Regions from separate parts of the Streptomyces sp. NBC_00289 genome, predicted to be linked through region 1. Evidence: predicted binding sites of a transcription regulator. Region 1 holds the regulator's gene; each other region holds the start of a gene.

The links. Region 1 encodes HrcA, which represses chaperone genes, less so after heat shock. Its sites were predicted from a motif close to TTNGCACTCNGNNNNNCNGAGTGCNAA; they were not measured.
Region 2: groES (co-chaperone GroES) is a predicted target of HrcA. The motif match lies at 3,597-3,623, and genes of this name have one in related genera.
Region 3: groL (chaperonin GroEL) is a predicted target of HrcA. The motif match lies at 1,460-1,486, and genes of this name have one in related genera.

What each region holds. Positions count from the first base shown of each region.
Region 1 covers NZ_CP108046.1:6,791,956-6,798,704, forward strand. Annotated here, with positions in the region: gene hemW (radical SAM family heme chaperone HemW) at 1-22, shown strand, start outside; gene OG985_RS30750 (DUF3097 domain-containing protein) at 245-1,111, opposite strand; gene OG985_RS30755 (MBL fold metallo-hydrolase) at 1,146-1,880, opposite strand; gene hrcA (heat-inducible transcriptional repressor HrcA) at 2,149-3,165, shown strand; gene dnaJ (molecular chaperone DnaJ) at 3,166-4,302, shown strand; gene OG985_RS30770 (nitronate monooxygenase) at 4,392-5,516, shown strand; gene OG985_RS30775 (16S rRNA (uracil(1498)-N(3))-methyltransferase) at 5,513-6,262, shown strand; gene OG985_RS30780 (VOC family protein) at 6,279-6,671, shown strand; gene OG985_RS30785 (hypothetical protein) at 6,749-6,749, shown strand, end outside.
Region 2 covers NZ_CP108046.1:4,342,232-4,348,980, reverse strand. Annotated here, with positions in the region: gene OG985_RS19620 (RNA polymerase sigma factor) at 1-65, shown strand, start outside; gene OG985_RS19615 (methyltransferase domain-containing protein) at 350-1,534, opposite strand; gene OG985_RS19610 (polysaccharide deacetylase family protein) at 1,637-2,566, shown strand; gene OG985_RS19605 (polysaccharide deacetylase family protein) at 2,593-3,441, shown strand; gene groES (co-chaperone GroES) at 3,769-4,077, shown strand; gene groL (chaperonin GroEL) at 4,191-5,816, shown strand; gene OG985_RS19590 (ester cyclase) at 5,896-6,603, opposite strand.
Region 3 covers NZ_CP108046.1:5,575,908-5,582,656, forward strand. Annotated here, with positions in the region: gene thrC (threonine synthase) at 1-298, shown strand, start outside; gene OG985_RS25345 (MoaD/ThiS family protein) at 361-636, shown strand; gene OG985_RS25350 (cold-shock protein) at 1,078-1,284, shown strand; gene groL (chaperonin GroEL) at 1,649-3,274, shown strand; gene OG985_RS25360 (NADH:flavin oxidoreductase) at 3,517-4,647, shown strand; gene OG985_RS25365 (hypothetical protein) at 4,665-5,234, opposite strand; partial or broken gene OG985_RS25370 (hypothetical protein) at 5,461-6,268, opposite strand; gene OG985_RS25375 (DUF397 domain-containing protein) at 6,548-6,749, opposite strand, start outside; gene OG985_RS25380 (Scr1 family TA system antitoxin-like transcriptional regulator) at 6,744-6,749, opposite strand, start outside.

The DNA.
Region 1 (6,749 bases):
GGTCAGGGACCTGGTGGACTGATACCGGGTCCGATCGACGCCTGGCGGACCGACGTCTGGTGGACTGATACCGGGTCCGCTCGACACCTGGCGGACCGACGTCTGGCGGACCGACACCCGGTGGAGTGACCTGAGCGGGGCTGTCGCGGGGCGGTCGGTCGCCCCGCCGCTCCGAACCCGGGGGCCGCCGCCCCGGACTCACGCTTCGGCCCTGGACGGGCCTCGTCCTCGAGCGCCGGACGGGCTAGGAATGCGGCGCGGTCACGAAGTCGATCAGTTCCTCGACCCGGCCCAGCAGTTCCGGCTCCAGGTCCCGGTACGAGTGGACCCGGGACAGGATGTGCTGCCAGGCCGCACCCGTGTTCTCGGGCCAGCCCAGTGCCCGGCACACGCCCGTCTTCCAGTCCTGACCACGCGGGACACGGGGCCACGCCGTGATGCCCAGCGCCGACGGCTTCACCGCCTCCCAGACGTCGATGTACGGGTGGCCGACGACCAGCGCGTGGTCGCTGGTCACCGACGCGGCGATACGTGACTCCTTGCTGCCCGGCACCAGGTGGTCCACCAGGACGCCCAGGCGGGCGTCCGGGCCCGGCGCGAAGTCGGCCACGACGGCGGGCAGGTCGTCGACGCCCTCCAGGTACTCGACCACCACGCCCTCGATGCGCAGGTCGTCGCCCCACACCCGCTCGACCAGTTCGGCGTCGTGCCGGCCCTCGACGTAGATGCGCCCGGCGCGGGCCACGCGCGCGCGTGCGCCGGGGACGGCGACCGAACCGGAGGCGGTGCGGGAGGGCCGTACCGGAGCCTGTCCGGTGGGGCGTACGAGCGTCACCACGCGGCCCTCCAGGAGGAAGCCGCGCGGCTCCATCGGGAACACCCGGTGCTTTCCGAAACGGTCCTCCAGGGTGACCGTGCCGGCCTCGCAGCGGACCACCGCGCCGCAGAAGCCGGTCCCCGGCTCCTCCACCACGAGACCCGGTTCCGCCGGCACCTCGGGCGCGGGCTTGGGCTTCTTCCACGGCGGGGTCAGGTCCGGAGAGTACAGACGGCGCCGCGGGCCCGAAGGACCCTCGTCGGAGGGGTGGTGGCGGGAGACGGGTGGGAGCATTCGGATGACGATAGGAGAAGGCGTCCCGAAGCCGCTACGACGGCCCCCGCGACACGCCGAAACGGGCCGCCAGGGCGTCCCGCTGCGCCCGCACGAACGACGCGTCCACGGCGGCGCCGTGGCCGGGCACGTACAGCGCGTCCTCGCCGCCGAGGCCCAGCAGCCGGTCGAGGGCGTCGGGCCAGCGCGACGGTACGGCGTCGGGTCCCGCCTGCGGCTCTCCGGACTCCTCGACCAGGTCGCCGCAGAAGACGACCTCCGGGTCGCCTGGCACCAGCACCACCAGGTCGTGGGCCGTGTGACCGGGGCCCACGTTCGCCAGCAGGACCTGCCGGCCGCCCAGGTCGAGGGTCCACTCGCCGCTGACGTGGTGCCGGGGCGGGGCGAGGGCGTCCACCGCCGCGCCCGCCGCCCGCTCGTCCAGCCCGTTGCGCACCGCGTCCGCGCGCAGCTCCGCCCGGCCCGCGTGGGCGAGCACCGTGTCGACGCCCACCGCGCCGAACACCTCCGCGTCCGCGAACGCGGCCGCCCCGAAGACGTGGTCGAAGTGGGGATGGGTGAGCGCGAGATGGGTCACATCTCCGCCGGCCAGCTCCGCCGCCCGGGCCCGCAGCCGGCCGCCCTCCTCGAGGCTGGACCCGGCGTCCACCATCAGGGCCGCGCCCGCCCCGACGACCAGTCCCGCCGTGCAGTCCCATCCCGGCAGCCTGCACCGCCCGACCCCGGACGCCAGCCGCTCCCACCCCAGCTCTTCCCAAGTCACCGTCATACCGCGACGCTAGGCCCTGTCTCCGCGTTCCCGCCCGCCCGGGGCGGGACAACGGGTGGGTGACGCCATGACGGGCCCTGTCGTCGTCTTCCCGCCGGGCGGCCGGCGCGGACCTGTCGGGCGCCGCGCGGACCCGCTCGGCACCGAGCCGTGCGACCGGCCTTGCCCGGGGTGCACCCCCCGGCCGTACACTGGGCCGGGAGTGCTGGCACTCGAACGGACAGAGTGCCAGGAATGGTCCGGGGGACGACATCTGGAGGTGAGCGCGGTGCTGAGTGAACGCAGGCTCAAGGTGTTGCGCGCCATCGTCCAGGACTACGTGGGCACCGAGGAGCCGGTCGGCTCGAAGGCGCTCACCGAGCGACACAGTCTCGGCGTGTCCCCGGCCACCGTCCGCAACGACATGGCCGCCCTCGAGGACGAGGGGTACATCGCCCAGCCGCACACCAGCGCCGGGCGCATCCCCACCGACAAGGGCTACCGGCTGTTCGTCGACAAGCTCGCGGGGGTCAAGCCCATGACCGCGCCCGAGCGGCGCGCCATCCAGAACTTCCTCGACGGCGCGGTCGACCTCGACGACGTCGTGGCGCGCACCGTGCGGCTGCTCGCCCAGCTCACCCGGCAGGTCGCCGTCGTGCAGTACCCGTCGCTGACCCGCTCGACCGTGCGGCACGTCGAACTGCTCGCGCTCGCCCCCGCCCGGCTGATGCTCGTGCTGATCACGGACACGGGCCGGGTCGAGCAGCGGATGGTGGACGCCCCGGCGCCCTTCGGGGAGGCCTCGCTCGCGGATCTGCGGGCGCGGCTCAACAGCCGGGTGGCGGGCCGCCGCTTCAGTGACGTCCCGCGGCTCGTGGAGGACCTCCCGGAGGGCTTCGACGCCGAGGACCGCGGTACGGTCACGACGGTGCTCTCCACCCTCCTGGAGACGCTCGTCGAGGAGAACGAGGAGCGGCTGATCATCGGCGGGACCGCCAATCTGACCCGCTTCGGACATGACTTCCCCCTCACCATCCGGCCCGTCCTGGAGGCGCTGGAGGAGCAGGTCGTGCTTCTCAAGTTGCTTGGCGAGGCGGGGGATTCGGGCATGACCGTACGCATCGGTCACGAGAACGCCTATGAGGGACTCAACTCCACTTCTGTGGTGTCGGTCGGTTACGGTTCGGGCGGCGAGGCAGTAGCCAAGCTCGGCGTGGTCGGACCGACCCGCATGGATTACCCGGGAACGATGGGAGCGGTACGCGCAGTGGCACGGTACGTCGGACAGATCCTGGCGGAGTCGTAGGTGGCCACGGACTACTACGCCGTTCTCGGCGTGCGCCGTGACGCGTCGCAGGAAGAGATCAAGAAGGCCTTCCGGCGGCTCGCTCGCGAGCTGCACCCGGACGTCAACCCGGACCCGAAGACCCAGGAGCGGTTCAAGGAGATCAACGCCGCCTACGAGGTGTTGTCGGATCCGCAGAAGAAGCAGGTCTACGACCTCGGCGGCGACCCCCTCTCGCAGGCGGGCGGCGCCGGCGCGGGCGGCTTCGGGGCCGGGGGCTTCGGGAACTTCTCGGACATCATGGACGCGTTCTTCGGTACGGCGTCCCAGCGGGGCCCGCGCTCGCGCACGCGGCGCGGCCAGGACGCGATGATCCGGCTGGAGATCGAGCTCGACGAGGCGGCCTTCGGCACCACGAAGGACATCCAGGTCGACACGGCGATCGTCTGCACCACCTGCAACGGTGAGGGCGCGGCGCCGGGCACCTCCGCCCAGACGTGTGACATGTGCCGCGGACGCGGTGAGGTGTCGCAGGTCACGCGGTCCTTCCTCGGCCAGGTCATGACCTCGCGGCCGTGCCCGCAGTGCCAGGGTTTCGGCACCGTGGTCCCCACTCCGTGTCCGGAGTGCGCGGGCGACGGGCGGGTGCGCTCGCGTCGGACGCTGACGGTGAAGATCCCCGCCGGTGTCGACAACGGCACCCGCATCCAGCTCGCGGGCGAGGGCGAGGTCGGCCCCGGCGGCGGTCCCGCCGGCGACCTCTACGTCGAGATCCACGAGCTGCCGCACTCGACCTTCCAGCGGCGCGGCGACGACCTGCACTGCACGGTCACCATCCCGATGACGGCGGCCTCCCTCGGCACCAAGGTGCCGCTGGAGACCCTCGACGGGATGGAGGAGGTCGACATCCGTCCGGGCACCCAGTCCGGCCAGTCGATCCCGCTGCACGGGCGTGGCATCACGCACCTGCGCGGCGGCGGACGCGGCGACCTGATCGTCCACGTCGAGGTCATGACCCCGAGCAAGCTGGACCCGGAGCAGGAGCGGCTGCTGCGGGAGCTCGCCAAGCTGCGCGGCGAGGAGCGGCCGACCGGGCAGTTCCAGCCGGGTCAGCAGGGGCTGTTCTCGCGGCTCAAGGACGCCTTCAACGGTCGTTGACCAAGGCCGTCCGGACCCGGATGCCGGTGGCCTATGCCGGGCGGAAGGCCGGATTCGGACTTGTTCGGAGGACGTGACAACATGCCGTCATGTCCTCCGCACTGACCGATCTCTGCCCTCATCCGATCGTGCAGGCCCCCATGGCGGGCGGCGTCTCCGTACCGCAGCTCGCCGCCGCCGTGTCCGAGGCGGGCGGGCTGGGTTTCCTGGCCGCCGGGTACAAGACCGCGGACGGGATGTACGAGGACATCAAGCAGCTGCGGGGGCTCACCGGCCGCCCGTTCGGCGTGAACCTCTTCATGCCGCAGCCGGAGTACCCCGGTCCCGGCGCGGGCGGCACGGCCGGTCCGGCCCCCCACCCGCCGGCCACCGTGGACGTCTACGCCCACCAGCTGGCGGGCGAGGCCTCCTGGTACGAGACCGAGCTCGGTGACCCGGACAGCGGCCGCGACGACGGCTACGACGCCAAGCTCGCGGTGCTGCTGGACAACCCGGTGCCGGTGGTCTCCTTCCACTTCGGCGTCCCGGGCCCGGACACCCTGGAGTCCCTGCGCCGCGTCGGCACCCTCACCCTGGCCACCGCGACCACCGTGGAGGAGGCACTCGCCGTGCAGCGGGCGGGCGCCGACGCGGTGATCGCCCAGGGCGTGGAGGCGGGTGGCCACCAGGGCACCCACCGTGACCTCCCGGAGGCGGACGGCTCCGGCGTCGGACTGCTGTCGCTGGTCGCCCAGGTGTGCGAGACCGTGGACATACCGGTCGTCGCCGCCGGCGGCATCATGCGCGGCAGCCAGATCGCCGCCGTGCTCGCCGCGGGCGCCGTCGCGGCCCAGCTCGGCACGGCGTTCCTCGCCACCCCCGAGTCCGGCGCGAACGCCGTGCACAAGCAGGCGCTGACCAATCCGCTGTTCGTCCGCACCGAGCTGACCCGCGCCTTCTCGGGCCGGCCGGCCCGCGGTCTGGTCAACCGCTTCATGCGCGAGCACGGCCCGTACGCGCCCCCCGCCTACCCCGAGATCCACCACCTGACCTCGCCGCTGCGCAAGGCGGCCGCCAAGGCGGGCGACGCGCAGGGCATGGCGCTGTGGGCCGGGCAGGGCCACCGGATGGCCCGCGACCTGCCGGCGGGACGGCTCGTCGAGGTACTGGCCGCCGAACTCGACGCCGCCAGGACAGCGTTGTCGGTGTTCCCGGCGGCGGGCGGGGACCGATGACGGCCCCGGTGTTCGTGGTCGAGCACCTCCGCGCGGGCGACGGCGGAGAGTACGTCCTCGACGGCCCCGAGGGCCGGCACGCCGTCTCGGTGAAGCGGCTGCGGCCCGGGGAGACGGTCGTCCTCACGGACGGCGCCGGACGGTGGGCCGAGGGCGAGGTGACGGCCGCCGAGGGCAAGGACCGGCTGGTGCTGCACCTGACCGGTGTGTCCGAGGAACCGCCGCGGGAGCCCCGGATCACCGTCGTCCAGGCCCTCCCCAAGGGGGACCGGGGCGAGCTGGCCGTGGAGACGATGACCGAGACCGGCGTCGACGCGATCGTGCCGTGGGCCGCCGCCCGCTGCGTCACGCAGTGGAGGGGCGAGCGCGGCCTGAAGGCCCTCGCCAAGTGGCGCGCCACCGCCCGCGAGGCCGGCAAGCAGTCCCGCCGGGTCCGCTTCCCCGAGGTCGCGGACGCGTCGACGAGCAAGCAGGTTGCGGCACTTCTCGCCAAAGCCGACTTCGCCGCCGTACTGCACGAGGACCGGGAGTACGGCAGCGAACCGCTCGCGACGGCCGCACTTCCCGCCGAGGGTGAGATCGTGCTGGTCGTCGGGCCCGAGGGCGGTGTCTCGCCCGAGGAGCTGGCGCTGTTCGAGGAGGCCGGCGCGAAGGCGTACCGGCTGGGTCCCACCGTGCTGCGCACCTCGACCGCCGGAACGGCGGCGACCGCCCTGCTGCTCGGCCGTACCGGCCGCTGGTCCTGAATCCGGAGTGCACACAGTGGAACTCGCACAGGTACGCCTGCTCGTCACCGACTTCCCGGCCTGTTACCGCTTCTACGCCGAAGTCCTCGGCCTCAGACCGCAGTCGGGGGCGACGGCCGGGCCGTACGAGAAGTTCAGCCCGGCGGCCGGTTCGGCGGGCATCGCCCTCCAGGACCGGGCGATGATGGCCGAGGTGCTGGGCGAACTGGGCGACGAGGCGAGCGGCCACCGCTCCCTGGTCGTGCTGCGCGTGGACGACCTGGACACCTACTGCGCCGACCTCGCGACCCGCGGCGCGACCCTGCTGCGCGGCCCGGTCCTCATGACGGACCGTCTGCGGGTGGCCCATCTCAAGGACCCGGAGGGCAACCTCGTGGAACTCCAGGAGTGGTTGCTGCTGCTCGGCTGACCGCGGGGCGCACGCGGGCGTGGGAGTGGCCGTATGCGCCCTTCCGTGGCGGCGGGGTCAGTGGCAGGCTGCCTTCCA
Region 2 (6,749 bases), 2.4 Mb from region 1:
GGCTGGCGCGCAACGAACGCGAGCGGGACCTGCTGCTGGCGCGGGCGGCCGAGTGCGGTTCGTGACCCGGATTCGACCATGTTCGTGACCCGGGTTCGACCATCGGTCAGCGGGCATGCGGGCCGCGATCGCGTTCGGCCCCACCGCCTCGGTCACCCCGGGCGCGCTGACCACGGCGGGCGCCTCGATCAGCGCGAGCGGCAGCCGGTTCGTGTACCAGCCGTACGACAACGGCGTCCCGGCGACGAGCGACGAACCGAGCGCGCGGGCGTTCCCTCGCGCGCCGACGGCGGCGACGCGGCCGCGACCCGGTCCGGCCCGGTGGCCGCCGAGCCGCACCTGGGCCCCCTCAAGACGTCCCACCGCTAGTAGGGGCCACGGGGGCGCCGACCAGCATGGTCGGCGCACCCGCGACGCGTGTCAGGAAGACGGTGGCCGCGTTGCGCCCCTGCGGCTTGACCTTCCTGCGCAGTTCCTCCGGCTCGACCGCCGACCCCCGCTTCTTCACGGTCAGGATCCCGACCTCCCGCTCCCGCAGCAGTGCCTTCAACTTCTTCAGGTTGAAGGGGAGTTGGTCGGTGATCTCGTACGGCGAGGCGTACGGCGTCGGCCGCGGTTCGTCGGCGGTGACGTACGCGATGGTCTCGTCGATCAGGCCGCCGTCGAGCTGTTGGGCCACCTCGGCCACCAGATGGGCCCGGATGACGGCGCCGTCCGGCTCGTACAGGTAACGCCCCACCGGTCGCACCCGCGGATCGGGCAGGCCGGTGGAGAGCACGGTGCGCGGTCCCGGCAGCAGGGTCGCGCGCACCGCGCCGGGCTCGGTGCCGAACCACAGCACCGCCTCCTTCACGTCCCCGCGGTCGGAGATCCACTCCGCCTCGGCCTCGGCGGGCACCGCCTCGTGCGGGATGCCGGGAGCGATCTTCAGCGCGGCCAGCGGTGCCCTGCGGGCCGCCTCCACCGCCCACGAGAGCGGGGGCGAGTACCCCTCGGGGTCGAAGATCCGTCCGCGGCCCCCGCGCCGGCCGGGGTCGACGAACACGGCGTCCCAGCCGGCCGTGTCCACCTCGGTGACGTCCGCCTCCACCACCTCGATCAGGTCGGTGAGACCCAGCGTCTCCGCGTTCGCGCGCGCCGTCGCCGCCGTCAGCGGGTCCCGGTCCACGGCCAGGACCCGGATCCCGGCACGGGCCAGCGCGATAGCGTCCCCGCCGATGCCGCAGCACAGGTCGGCGACGGAGGTGACGCCGAGGGCCTTGAGGCGTTCCGCGCGGTAGGTCGCGACGGTCGTCCGGGTGGACTGCTCGACCCCGTTCGGCGTGAAGAACATCCGCCCCGCGTCCTCGGCCCCGAACTTCGCCGCCGCCCGTTGCCGCAGCCGCGCCTGCCCGAGCGCCGCCGACACCAGTTCGGCGGGGTGCTCGCGGCGCAGCCGGGTGGCGACGGCGAGTTCGTGCGCCGGGTCGGTGTCACGCACCTCGTCGAGGAGAGCGCGGCCTTCGGGGGTGAGGAGGGCGTCCAGGTCGTTCACCGGCTCATTGTGGGCCAGTCGGTGGACGGTCCGCCTCCGGCGGCCGTGCGAGCCGGGGTGTCGGCCGGGGACGGAGGCGGTGACCTGCGAGGATCCGGCCCCATGCGAGTAGTAGGACAAAATTACAAAAATCGGTCAGCTCGGCGATTCCCGCCGCGCGGCGCGGTCGCCGTGCTCGCCGTCGCCGCCCTCGCCGCGGGCTGCGCACAGGGCGGATCCACGGAGGTGCGGCCGGCCCATGGACAGCAACCCCTGCGCGCGGCCCCGGCCCGCGCCCTCCAGGGCTACGCCGAGAAGCTGCGCGCCGCGCACACCGCCCGGGTCGCCGCCGCGCGGCGCTGGGGCCTGGCTCGGGTCCCGCTGACGGCACCGGCGCCGCCCGCGGAGAAGCCGGTGATCAGGACCCGCAAGGGTTTCGAAGTGCACGACCACGACGAACTGCGCCTCCCCCCGGTCTTCACCACCGTCCCCACCCGCCAGAAGATCGTCTTCCTCACCATCGACGACGGCGCCGAGAAGGACCCGGCGTTCCTGCGCATGACGAGCGACCTGAAGATCCCGTACACCGCCTTCCTCAGCGACTTCCTGATCAGGAAGGACTACGGCTACTTCCGCAGGATGCGGGAGTCGGGGGTGAACCTGAACAACCACACCCTGCACCACCCCTACCTGCCGGCCCTGTCCTACGCCCGCCAGAAGCGGGAGATCTGCGGCATGCAGGACGTGATCGAGAAGCAGTACGGCAGGCGCCCCGCCCTCTTCCGCCCGCCCTACGGCAACTACGACGCGGACACCCTGCGCGCCGCCAAATCCTGCGGCATCAGGTACGCCCCCCTCTGGGCCGAGGAGGTCTTCGTCGACCACTGGGAGTACCGCGAGTGGGACCGCGACATCCATCCGGGTGACATCGTCCTCAGTCACTTCCGGGGCAGACGGGACTGGAAGGGCACGATGCCCGACATGATCCGCCGTTTCCTCGACAAGATCACCGCCAGGGGATACGCGGTGGCCCGCCTCGAGGACTACCTGTGAGGCTGCGGGCGGGACCGCGGACCCCGGTGCTTCCGCGAGCTCTCGCTCCCCGGCGGGCACGGGTGCTGACACTGGTGGCCGGACTGCTGGGGCTGGCGCTCCTCGCCGGCTGCGCCCAGTCCGTCGACCCCATCGAACGGCTGAGCAAGAAGGCGGCCCAGCGGGTACGGCCGCACGAACCGGCCACGTCGGCAGAGCCCGCGTACCGCCGCTGGGGACTCGCGCTCCCGCTGCCCCCGGCCCCGCGGGTGCGCGCCCGGCCCCCCGCCGCCCGTACGGCGGGCCCCGGTCTGCCGCCCGTGGTGGACCGGGTGCGCACCCGCGACCGAGTCGTCTTCCTCACCTACGACGACGGCGCCGAGCAGGACCCGCGGTTCGTCGACATGGTCCGTGAACTGCGGCTCCCCGTCAGCCTGTTCCTCACGGACAGTGTCGTCGGCCCGGGGTACGGCCACTTCGCGCGACTGCAGGCGGTCGGCGCGAGGGTCCAGAACCACACCCTCGACCACCCCGCCCTGCGCGGCCTGCCCTACGCCGGCCAGCGCGCCGAGATCTGCGGCCAGCAGGACAAGCTCACGTCCCGCTTCGGCATCCGCCCCCGCTTCTTCCGGCCCCCGTACGGCACGTACGACACGAACACCCTGCGCGCGGCCGCCGACTGCGGCCTCTCGGCGGTCGTCCGCTGGCGCGCGTCGCTGGAGGGCGGCGGCACCCTGACGTACACATACGGCGAGCCACGCCTGCGGCCCGGCGACATCGTGTCGGTGGCCTCGGGCGAGTCGACGGGCCTGACCCTCGTGAAACGCACCACCCGACTGCTGCGCGAGACACAGGAACGCGGCCTGACGGTGGGCCGACTGGAGGACTACCTCTGAACAGCGGGCCATATTGAGCCGGTCCGGCGTTTGAGGACGAGGACCGCAGGGCCGAAGCGGGGGCCTGGGGGCGGCAGCCCCCGGCAACGCCCACCCGAGAAGGGGGCCAGACGGGGCCGCACCCAGGTGAAAACCCCGCCACGCGCCGCAGGCAATTGGCACTCCGCTTGACCGAGTGCTAATCGCGGTCATAGTCTCGGCTTTGGCACTCCCCCCGGGAGAGTGCCAACCAGCGACAGGCAGGTCCGGCACCCGCGACGACGGATCGACCTGGGCGCGACCCCAGACAGTTAGCCCCGTGAGATCTCCGAAGGGGGAGGTCGGATCGTGACGACCACCAGCTCCAAGGTTGCCATCAAGCCGCTCGAGGACCGCATTGTGGTCCAGCCGCTCGACGCCGAGCAGACCACCGCCTCTGGCCTGGTCATCCCGGACACGGCCAAGGAGAAGCCCCAGGAGGGCGTCGTCCTGGCCGTCGGTCCGGGCCGCTTCGAGAACGGCGAGCGCCTGCCGCTCGACGTGAAGACCGGCGACATCGTGCTGTACAGCAAGTACGGCGGCACCGAAGTGAAGTACAACGGCGAGGAGTACCTCGTCCTCTCGGCTCGCGACGTCCTCGCGATCATCGAGAAGTAATCCGCTTCGAAGCACATTGCATTGAGCTGCGCCCCTGGCCCCCGCGATCACATGAGCCGGGCGTCGGGGGCGCAGTCAATTTCACCTAGATTCCCGAGAGGGCTCACGCTCCCATGGCGAAGATCCTGAAGTTCGACGAAGACGCCCGTCGCGCCCTCGAGCGCGGCGTCAACAAGCTTGCCGACACGGTGAAGGTGACGATCGGCCCCCGTGGCCGCAACGTCGTCATCGACAAGAAGTTCGGCGCCCCCACCATCACCAACGACGGCGTGACCATCGCCCGTGAGGTCGAGGTCGAGGACCCGTTCGAGAACCTCGGCGCCCAGCTGGTGAAGGAGGTGGCGACCAAGACCAACGACATCGCGGGTGACGGCACCACCACCGCCACCGTGCTGGCCCAGGCGCTCGTACGCGAGGGCCTGAAGAACGTCGCCGCCGGTGCCTCCCCGGCCGCCCTGAAGAAGGGCATCGACGCCGCGGTCAAGGCGGTCTCCGAGGAGCTCCTCGCCACCGCCCGTCCGATCGACGAGAAGTCCGACATCGCGGCCGTCGCCGGGCTGTCCGCCCAGGACAGCCAGGTCGGCGAGCTCATCGCCGAGGCGATGGACAAGGTCGGCAAGGACGGTGTCATCACCGTCGAGGAGTCCAACACCTTCGGTCTGGAGCTGGACTTCACCGAGGGCATGGCCTTCGACAAGGGCTACCTGTCGCCGTACTTCGTGACGGACCAGGAGCGTATGGAGGCCGTCCTCGACGACCCGTACATCCTGATCACGCAGGGCAAGATCTCGTCGATCCAGGACCTGCTGCCGCTGCTGGAGAAGGTCATCCAGACCAACTCCTCCAAGCCGCTGCTGATCATCGCCGAGGACGTCGAGGGTGAGGCCCTCTCCACCCTGGTCGTGAACAAGATCCGCGGCACCTTCAACGCGGTCGCGGTCAAGGCCCCCGGCTTCGGTGACCGCCGCAAGGCCATGCTCCAGGACATCGCGATCCTGACCGGCGCCACGGTCGTCGCCGAGGAGGTCGGCCTCAAGCTCGACCAGGTCGGCCTGGACGTGCTGGGCTCCGCCCGCCGCGTGACGATCACCAAGGACGACACCACGATCGTCGACGGTGCCGGCAAGACCGAGGAAGTCCACGGTCGCGTCAACCAGATCAAGGCCGAGATCGAGAACACGGACTCCGACTGGGACCGCGAGAAGCTCCAGGAGCGCCTCGCGAAGCTGGCCGGCGGCGTGTGCGTGATCAAGGTCGGCGCCGCCACCGAGGTGGAGCTGAAGGAGAAGAAGCACCGCCTGGAGGACGCCATCTCCGCGACCCGCGCCGCGGTCGAGGAGGGCATCGTCTCCGGTGGTGGCTCCGCGCTCGTCCACGCCGTGAAGGTCCTCGAGGGCAACCTCGGCAAGACCGGCGACGAGGCCACGGGTGTCGCGGTCGTCCGCCGCGCCGCCGTCGAGCCGCTGCGCTGGATCGCCGAGAACGCCGGCCTGGAGGGTTACGTCATCACCTCCAAGGTCGCCGAGCTCGACAAGGGCCAGGGCTTCAACGCCGCCACCGGCGAGTACGGCGACCTGGTCAAGGCCGGCGTCATCGACCCGGTCAAGGTCACCCGCTCCGCCCTGGAGAACGCCGCCTCCATCGCCTCCCTCCTCCTCACGACCGAGACCCTGGTCGTCGAGAAGAAGGAAGAAGAGGAGCCGGCCGCCGGCGGCCACGGCCACGGCCACTCCCACTGAGGCAGGCACCACCCGCACCCCGAGAGAAGCCCCCGCTCCGCGCCCGCGGAACGGGGGCTTCTCCGTTGCCGGGAACCGACTACTGCTCCAGCCCTTCGAGCGCCCCCAGCTGGGCCATCAGCCCCAGCCGGTCGTACTGCCACCACGCCTCGGTGATCTTCCCGTCCTCGCCGCACCGGAAGACGGTCGTGCCGGTCATCGTGGCCCGCTTCCCACTGGCCGGCAGCCCCATGAAGTCACCGGTCTGGGTCCCACTCCAGGACCAGCGGGTGCACACCCGGTCCCCGTCGGCGATCTGGTCCTCGACGTGGAAGGCGAAGTCGAAGCCGCCGCGCCACATCTCGATCTCGCGCCGCATCGCGTCCATGCCGATGGTGTCCTGCTCGTTGGCGGGATCGTGGTCGTGGTAGTCCTGCGCGATCAGCCCGTCCAGCGGCGGCAGTTCACCCTTGGTGCCGATGGTCTCGAAGAACCGGCGCGCGTTCTCCGCGTACAACTGCTCGTCCCGCACGACCTCCAGATCCGTGAAGGTGGGCATCTCGTCGCACAGGGCCACCATCTCCCGGAAGATCTTGTCGGTCTCCGGCAGGTTGGAGTTCCGCATCGCCTCCTCGTACGACGGGAACTCCACGATCTCGACGATGTGCGAGGAGTCGGACAGGTCCTTACCGATCACGCTGTGGGTCGCCGTCCGCTTCCCCTTGGTCTGCTCGACCCACGTGTCCATCAGCCGGTTCATGTCGTCGAACCGGCTGGTCCTGCAGTCGATGAGCTGTACGAATGTCATGGTGCCGCCTCCGGCCCCCCTGGGTCCGGTGGAACCCTCCCATTCTCCCACCGGAACGCCTCGGTGCCTCGCGCCCGACGGGCGACATGCCGCCGTGGTCGGGTCAGCCCACGGGGAGGCTGCGGCCGGTGGCCGGGGTCGGGTCA
Region 3 (6,749 bases), 1.2 Mb from region 1:
CGTCCTGGACATCGCGCGCCGCACGGGCGGTGCGGTGGAGGACGTCGACGACGAGCAGATCGTGGACGCGATCCGGCTGCTCGCGCGGACCGAGGGCATCTTCGCCGAGACGGCGGGTGGCGTGACGGTGGGTGTCACGAAGAAGCTGATCGAGAACGGTCTTCTCGACCCGACGCTGACGACGGTCGTCCTGAACACCGGTGACGGTCTGAAGACGCTGGACGCCGTGGCCGGTACGGGGCTGACGGCGACCATCCGTCCGAGCCTGGAGTCGTTCCGGGACGCCGGTCTCGCCTGAACCGTCGTTCCTCCCCGCGTCCCTTCGGGGCGCCCACCTGACATGACCGGAGGCCACACCGCATGAGCGTCAACGTCCGCATCCCCACCATCCTCCGCACCTACACGGGCGGCAAGGCCGAGGTGGCGGCCGAGGGCGCCACCCTCGGCGAGGTCATCACCGACCTGGAGAAGAACCACGCCGGTATCGCCGCCCGGGTCCTCGACGACCAGGGCAAGCTGCGCCGCTTCGTCAACGTGTACGTCAACGACGACGACGTGCGCTTCGAGCAGGGCCTGGAGACGGCGACTCCGGACGGGGCGGGCGTGTCGATCATCCCGGCCGTGGCCGGTGGCTGACCGGAGGGATAATTACCCTCGGTAATGCCGATTACCAAGAGTTCACCTGATTGCCCCCTCCGCGAGAGAAGCGGAGGGGGCAATTCTGTATGGTTGAGCGCGGTACAGTTGGGGAACCCGCGGTCATCCGCATGACGGACGCATATGAGTTCAGGCTCCGCATGCGATGAGAAATGGCCAAAGTGTGCGGGCCTTTTGAGTCATTCGCTCCTTTTATGGAGCCCGACTTGACCCGAATTCGGGTGAATTCTCCGTACATTCCCGACCGGTCGTGCCCTGAATTCTCGTCCGATTGACCTGTTGCAGAGGGCAGTTGGGCAGATACATTCGGCCGCGGTCGACGCGTTCCGGCGCACGCCCCCGTCCATGTGGGGGGGTGAGGTCTGACCCGGATCCGCGAAGTGCGGGTCTGTGCAAGGGCCAGTAATAGGGGAGTTAGGCATGGCTCAGGGCACCGTCAAGTGGTTCAACGCGGAGAAGGGGTACGGCTTCATCGCGGTCGACGGTGGTGCGGATGTTTTCGTCCACTACAGCGCGATTCAGATGGACGGTTACCGCACCCTGGAAGAGGGTCAGCGGGTCGATTTCGAGATCTCGCAAGGCCAGAAGGGGCCGCAGGCGGACATGGTCCGACTGGCGACCGGCTGAAGCACGCGCCGACTGACAGCGTCGTTCTTCTGTTCTTCTTCGGAGGGCTCGTATCCCATGGGGAGTCATGGGTTACGAGCCCTTCGGCGTGTCCGGGATCCGTCGCGGACACGCCCGTGACCTGCCGGGGGCGTGTTCGCGCACCGCTGAGCGCCCCCTCGATCCCGGGCAGGCGCTTGCACTCGGCATGGGCGAGTGCTAATCATTGGCGTTAGCACTCTCCAGGTGAGAGTGACAACTAGGACCGGGTCGGTGAGGCCCGCAGGCCGGGTGGGGCAAGGAACCACGAGGCAGGCGAGCCGTCCGTCGCGGGCGCCAGCGCGGTCCGGAGAAATCCACCCCCTGTCCGGGAGGACCACTTCACATGGCCAAGATCATCGCGTTCGACGAGGAGGCACGGCGCGGTCTCGAGCGCGGGATGAACCAGCTCGCCGACGCCGTCAAGGTCACCCTTGGCCCCAAGGGCCGCAACGTCGTCCTCGAGAAGAAGTGGGGCGCGCCCACGATCACCAACGATGGAGTTTCCATCGCCAAGGAGATCGAGCTCGAGGACCCGTACGAGAAGATCGGCGCCGAGCTGGTCAAGGAAGTCGCCAAGAAGACGGACGACGTCGCCGGCGACGGAACGACCACGGCGACCGTGCTCGCCCAGGCGCTGGTGCGCGAGGGTCTGCGCAACGTAGCCGCCGGCGCCAACCCGATGGCCCTCAAGCGCGGTATCGAGAAGGCCGTCGAGGCCGTCTCCGGTGCCCTGCTCGAGCAGGCCAAGGACGTGGAGACCAAGGAGCAGATCGCCTCCACGGCCTCCATCTCCGCCGCCGACACCCAGATCGGCGAGCTCATCGCCGAGGCGATGGACAAGGTCGGCAAGGAAGGCGTCATCACCGTCGAGGAGTCCCAGACCTTCGGTCTGGAGCTGGAGCTCACCGAGGGTATGCGCTTCGACAAGGGCTACATCTCGGCGTACTTCGCCACCGACATGGAGCGGATGGAGGCGTCGCTCGACGACCCGTACATCCTGATCGCCAACTCCAAGATCAGCTCCGTCAAGGACCTGCTCCCGCTCCTCGAGAAGGTCATGCAGTCGGGCAAGCCGCTGCTGATCATCGCCGAGGACGTCGAGGGCGAGGCCCTGTCGACCCTGGTCGTCAACAAGATCCGTGGCACCTTCAAGTCCGTCGCCGTCAAGGCTCCGGGCTTCGGTGACCGCCGCAAGGCCATGCTCGGCGACATCGCCATCCTCACGGGCGGCGAGGTCATCTCCGAGGAGGTCGGCCTCAAGCTGGAGAACGCGAGCATCGACCTGCTCGGTCGCGCTCGCAAGGTCGTCATCACCAAGGACGAGACCACGATCGTGGACGGCGCCGGTTCGGCCGAGCAGGTCCAGGGCCGGGTCAACCAGATCCGTGCCGAGATCGAGAACTCCGACTCGGACTACGACCGCGAGAAGCTCCAGGAGCGTCTGGCGAAGCTGGCCGGCGGCGTGGCCGTCATCAAGGCCGGTGCCGCCACCGAGGTCGAGCTCAAGGAGCGCAAGCACCGCATCGAGGACGCCGTTCGCAACGCGAAGGCGGCCGTCGAGGAGGGCATCGTCGCCGGTGGTGGCGTGGCGCTCATCCAGGCTTCCTCGGTCTTCGAGAAGCTCGAGCTCACGGGTGACGAGGCGACCGGCGCGAACGCCGTGCGGCTCGCCCTGGAGGCCCCGCTCAAGCAGATCGCCGTCAACGGTGGTCTCGAGGGTGGCGTCATCGTCGAGAAGGTGCGCAACCTGCCCGTCGGTCACGGCCTGAACGCCGCGACCGGTGAGTACGTCGACATGATCGCCGAAGGCATCATCGACCCGGCGAAGGTCACGCGCTCTGCCCTGCAGAACGCCGCCTCCATCGCCGCGCTGTTCCTGACCACCGAGGCCGTCATCGCCGACAAGCCGGAGAAGGCCGCCGCCGGCGGCGCCCCCGGCGGCATGCCGGGCGGTGACATGGACTTCTGAGCCTGACGGCTCGGACCCGGTCCGCTCGTACCGAGGGCGGCACTCCCTGGAGACAGGGGGTGCCGCCCTCGGTCGTGTCCGGGATCACAGGGCTGATCCCGCGGGCGGCGGAATGGGGGCGGGGACCCGGAAGTTGACGTTGACGCGCACTCAATGCATGTGCACATACCGTTCGGTTCACCACACGGCAAACCGTTCGGTTCACCACACGTCAGCAGCACCCACCACCAGGAGCCCTCCACGTGACCGCCAGCACCCGGCCCGTCGCCTCCCGCGCCGCGCAGATCCTCTCCCGGCCCGTCTCCATCAACGGCCTGACCGTCCCGAACCGCATCGCGATGGCGCCCATGACGCGGATGTTCTCCCCGGGCGGCGTCCCCGGCGAGGACGTGGTGTCGTACTACGCCCGCCGTGCCGCCGCCGGTGTCGGTCTGATCGTCACCGAGGGCACGTACGTGGGGCACGATTCGGCCGGGCAGAGCGACCGCGTCCCGCGCTTCCACGGCGAGGAGCAGCTCGCGGGCTGGGCGAAGGTCGCCGAGGCCGTGCACGCGGCGGGCGGGAAGATCGTGCCGCAGCTGTGGCACATCGGCATGGTCCGCAAGCAGGGCGAGCCGCCCTTCGCGGACGCCCCCGCCGTCGGCCCCTCCGGCCTGCGCGGCGACGGCACCGAGGACACCGGCAGGGCGATGACCCAGCGCGACCTGGACGACGTCATCGGCGCGTTCGCCGAGGCCGCCGCGGCCGCCGAGCGCATCGGCTTCGACGGCGTGGAACTGCACGGCGCCCACGGCTACCTCGTCGACCAGTTTCTGTGGGCGGGCACCAACCGGCGCACGGACGCCTACGGCGGTGACCTGGTGGCCCGGACGAAGTTCGCGGCGGAGATCGTGGCGGCGGTCCGCGAGACCGTCTCGCCCGAGTTCCCGGTCCTCTTCCGCTACTCCCAGTGGAAGCAGCAGGCCTACGACGCCCGTCTCGCCGAGACCCCGGAGGAGCTGGAGGCCCTGCTCGCCCCGCTGGCCGCGGCCGGTGTCGACGCCTTCCACGCCTCCACCCGCCGCTACTGGCTGCCCGAGTTCGACGGCTCCGACCTCAACCTCGCGGGCTGGACCAAGAAGCTGACCGGGAAGCCCGTCATCACCGTCGGTTCGGTCGGCCTCGACGGCGACTTCCTCAAGGGCTTCCAGGGCGAGGGCTCCCCGGTCAAGGGCATCGACGACCTCCTCGACCGCCTCGAGCGCGACGAGTTCGACATGGTGGCCATCGGCCGCGCCCTGCTCCAGGACCCGGAGTGGGCGGCGAAGGTCCTCGGCGACCGGCTCGACGAGCTGAAGCCGTACGACGCGGCAGCCCTGAAGACCCTGAGCTGAGCCCCGGCTCCGCAGGCCTAGAGGTTGCCGAGGGGCTCGATGTCGACGTGGACCGGGGTGCCCCAGACCCGCAGCACCTCGTAGTCGGTGAACTCGTGCACCAGCCGGTAGGCCATGGCGGCCCGGGGGCCCCGGCGCGCGGCGGCGAGGTACAGCTCCGCCTCGCGCCGGTCGCGGCGCGGGGTGCCGCACAGCTGCCACGCCTGGCCGTTCCACAGCTCCGGAAGCCAGCGCTGCTGCGGCTGCGGCCGGTCCTCCCGGACGCCGTAGCGGGACGACGCCTGCTCGGCCGGCCGAGTGCGCAGGGCGGGACCGTTGATCTCCGCGCGGCGAGCGGCCCGGCGCCTGGTCTCGCACAGCAGACACAGGTCGGGAGCGTTCTCGTCGACGGGCCCTGTGGGGTGTTCGGGGCAGCGGGTGGTGGGCGCGGCCCCGCTGACGCTGTCCTCTAACAGGTCCAGGGCACGCCGCAGATCCGCCTTGACCTCGTGCAGCCGGGTGTCCGGGGTGTCGCCCGTGAGGGACTCCCCGTGCTCGCCGAGGAGACGGAGGGCGCGGCCGAGGGCGGTCAGCTGGGCGTGGTTCATGTCAGTCCGCGTGGTCCTTGAGCTTTTCCGTGTCCAGGGTGATGTTCACGGGGGAGGGGAGTTCGACGGTCGCTCCCCAAGGATACGAGGGGGACTGCTGGTAGCGGCCTTCCTTGGGCTCGCTGAAGACCGTGACGGTGGTGTGTCGCGGTCGATCAGGAGGTAGACGGGGATGTCCGCTTCCTCCATCGTGCCCCGGGGTGGTGGCGGCGGACCGTAGGAGCCGTCATGCGTGTGTCCTCTCTTCTCGTTTCACCGACAGAGCAGCCCGGATCTCGCCCGCGCGGGCGTGAACGGCTGGGGCGGACAGGGGTGAGGTGGGGCGTGCGGGGGCGCGTCCGACCCGGCAGCCACCGCACACGCCCCCCGGCAGGGCCTCCGGGCGCCCCGGCACCCCGCACTCCGCGCACTCCAGGATCCGGCGGGGCGGGCGGTTCCGGCGGGAGCTTGTCGGTCAGGCGGCGGCGGACGAGGGCCGCCGCTTGGTGGACCGGGGTCGGCAGGCCGGCTGTCAGGGCCCGGAGTACGTCCTCGTCGGGGGCACCCCGGGTGTGCCACTCGGTGACGAGTGGGGCGAGCGCCGCGCAGTCCGCGGCGGACAGGGAGAGGACGGGGGCCTCGCGGCCGAGGGCGGCCAGGAGGATGTGGGCGCGGGAACGGGCGGGGCGGGCCGGCTCCGGTGGCTCTTCCGGTACGCCGCCCCGCGTGAACGTCACCCACCAGCCGTCGTCGCGCGGGGTACGGGTGAACCACGTGCGGGTGATCCAGTGGGAGCCGCCGGAGCCGGCGGTCAGACGTTCGCGCCCCCGGCGCAGGTGTCCGGCCCGGTGAAGGTTGTTGAGGGCGGTCCGCAGTGCGCACTGACCGTACGGCAGCATCTTGGCCAGCGTCTTCACGGAGATGTCGGCGCCGTCGGCGAGGCGGTCGACGTACCCCGCGATGGCTGCTTCGCGGGCGGGAAGGTGGGCGAAGTCGTGGTTCGTGCGGGGAAGTTGCCCGGGGGCGGCGCGTTTCCCGTAACCCGGACCGGCCATCGGGTGCGGGGACGCGTGCGCGGGCGGGCGGGCAGCACTAAGGTTGGCGTCAGCCATGGGATCGGACCTCGTCAGCCTTCGATCTCGTTGGTTAAGCCCCCGCAGGTGTTGGTAGCGCCTGTCGGGGGCTGTTTCGTTGTTCGGGACGCTAGACGATCGTGACTGTGTGTGGCAAGCCGAACGCGTCAAGTCAACACGCCGGGTGGGAGGGTGGGTTGAGGCCCTCCACCCGTTCCTTGAAAAGAGGGCTCGGAGCTGGGGACTTGAGCTTCGGGGCCGCTACTCGCCCGTGTGGCGGGTGGCCCTGACGAACGCGGACCAGGCCTCCGGCCGGAACGCGAGCGTCGGGCCGTGAGGCCTTTTGGAGTCCCGCACGGGGATGAGGGGGAGGTGGCCGAGGGCCACTTCCACGCAGTTGCCGCCTTCGCCGCCGCTGTAGCTGGACTTGGACCAGGCGGTCGCACGCACTCCGTGATCAGGG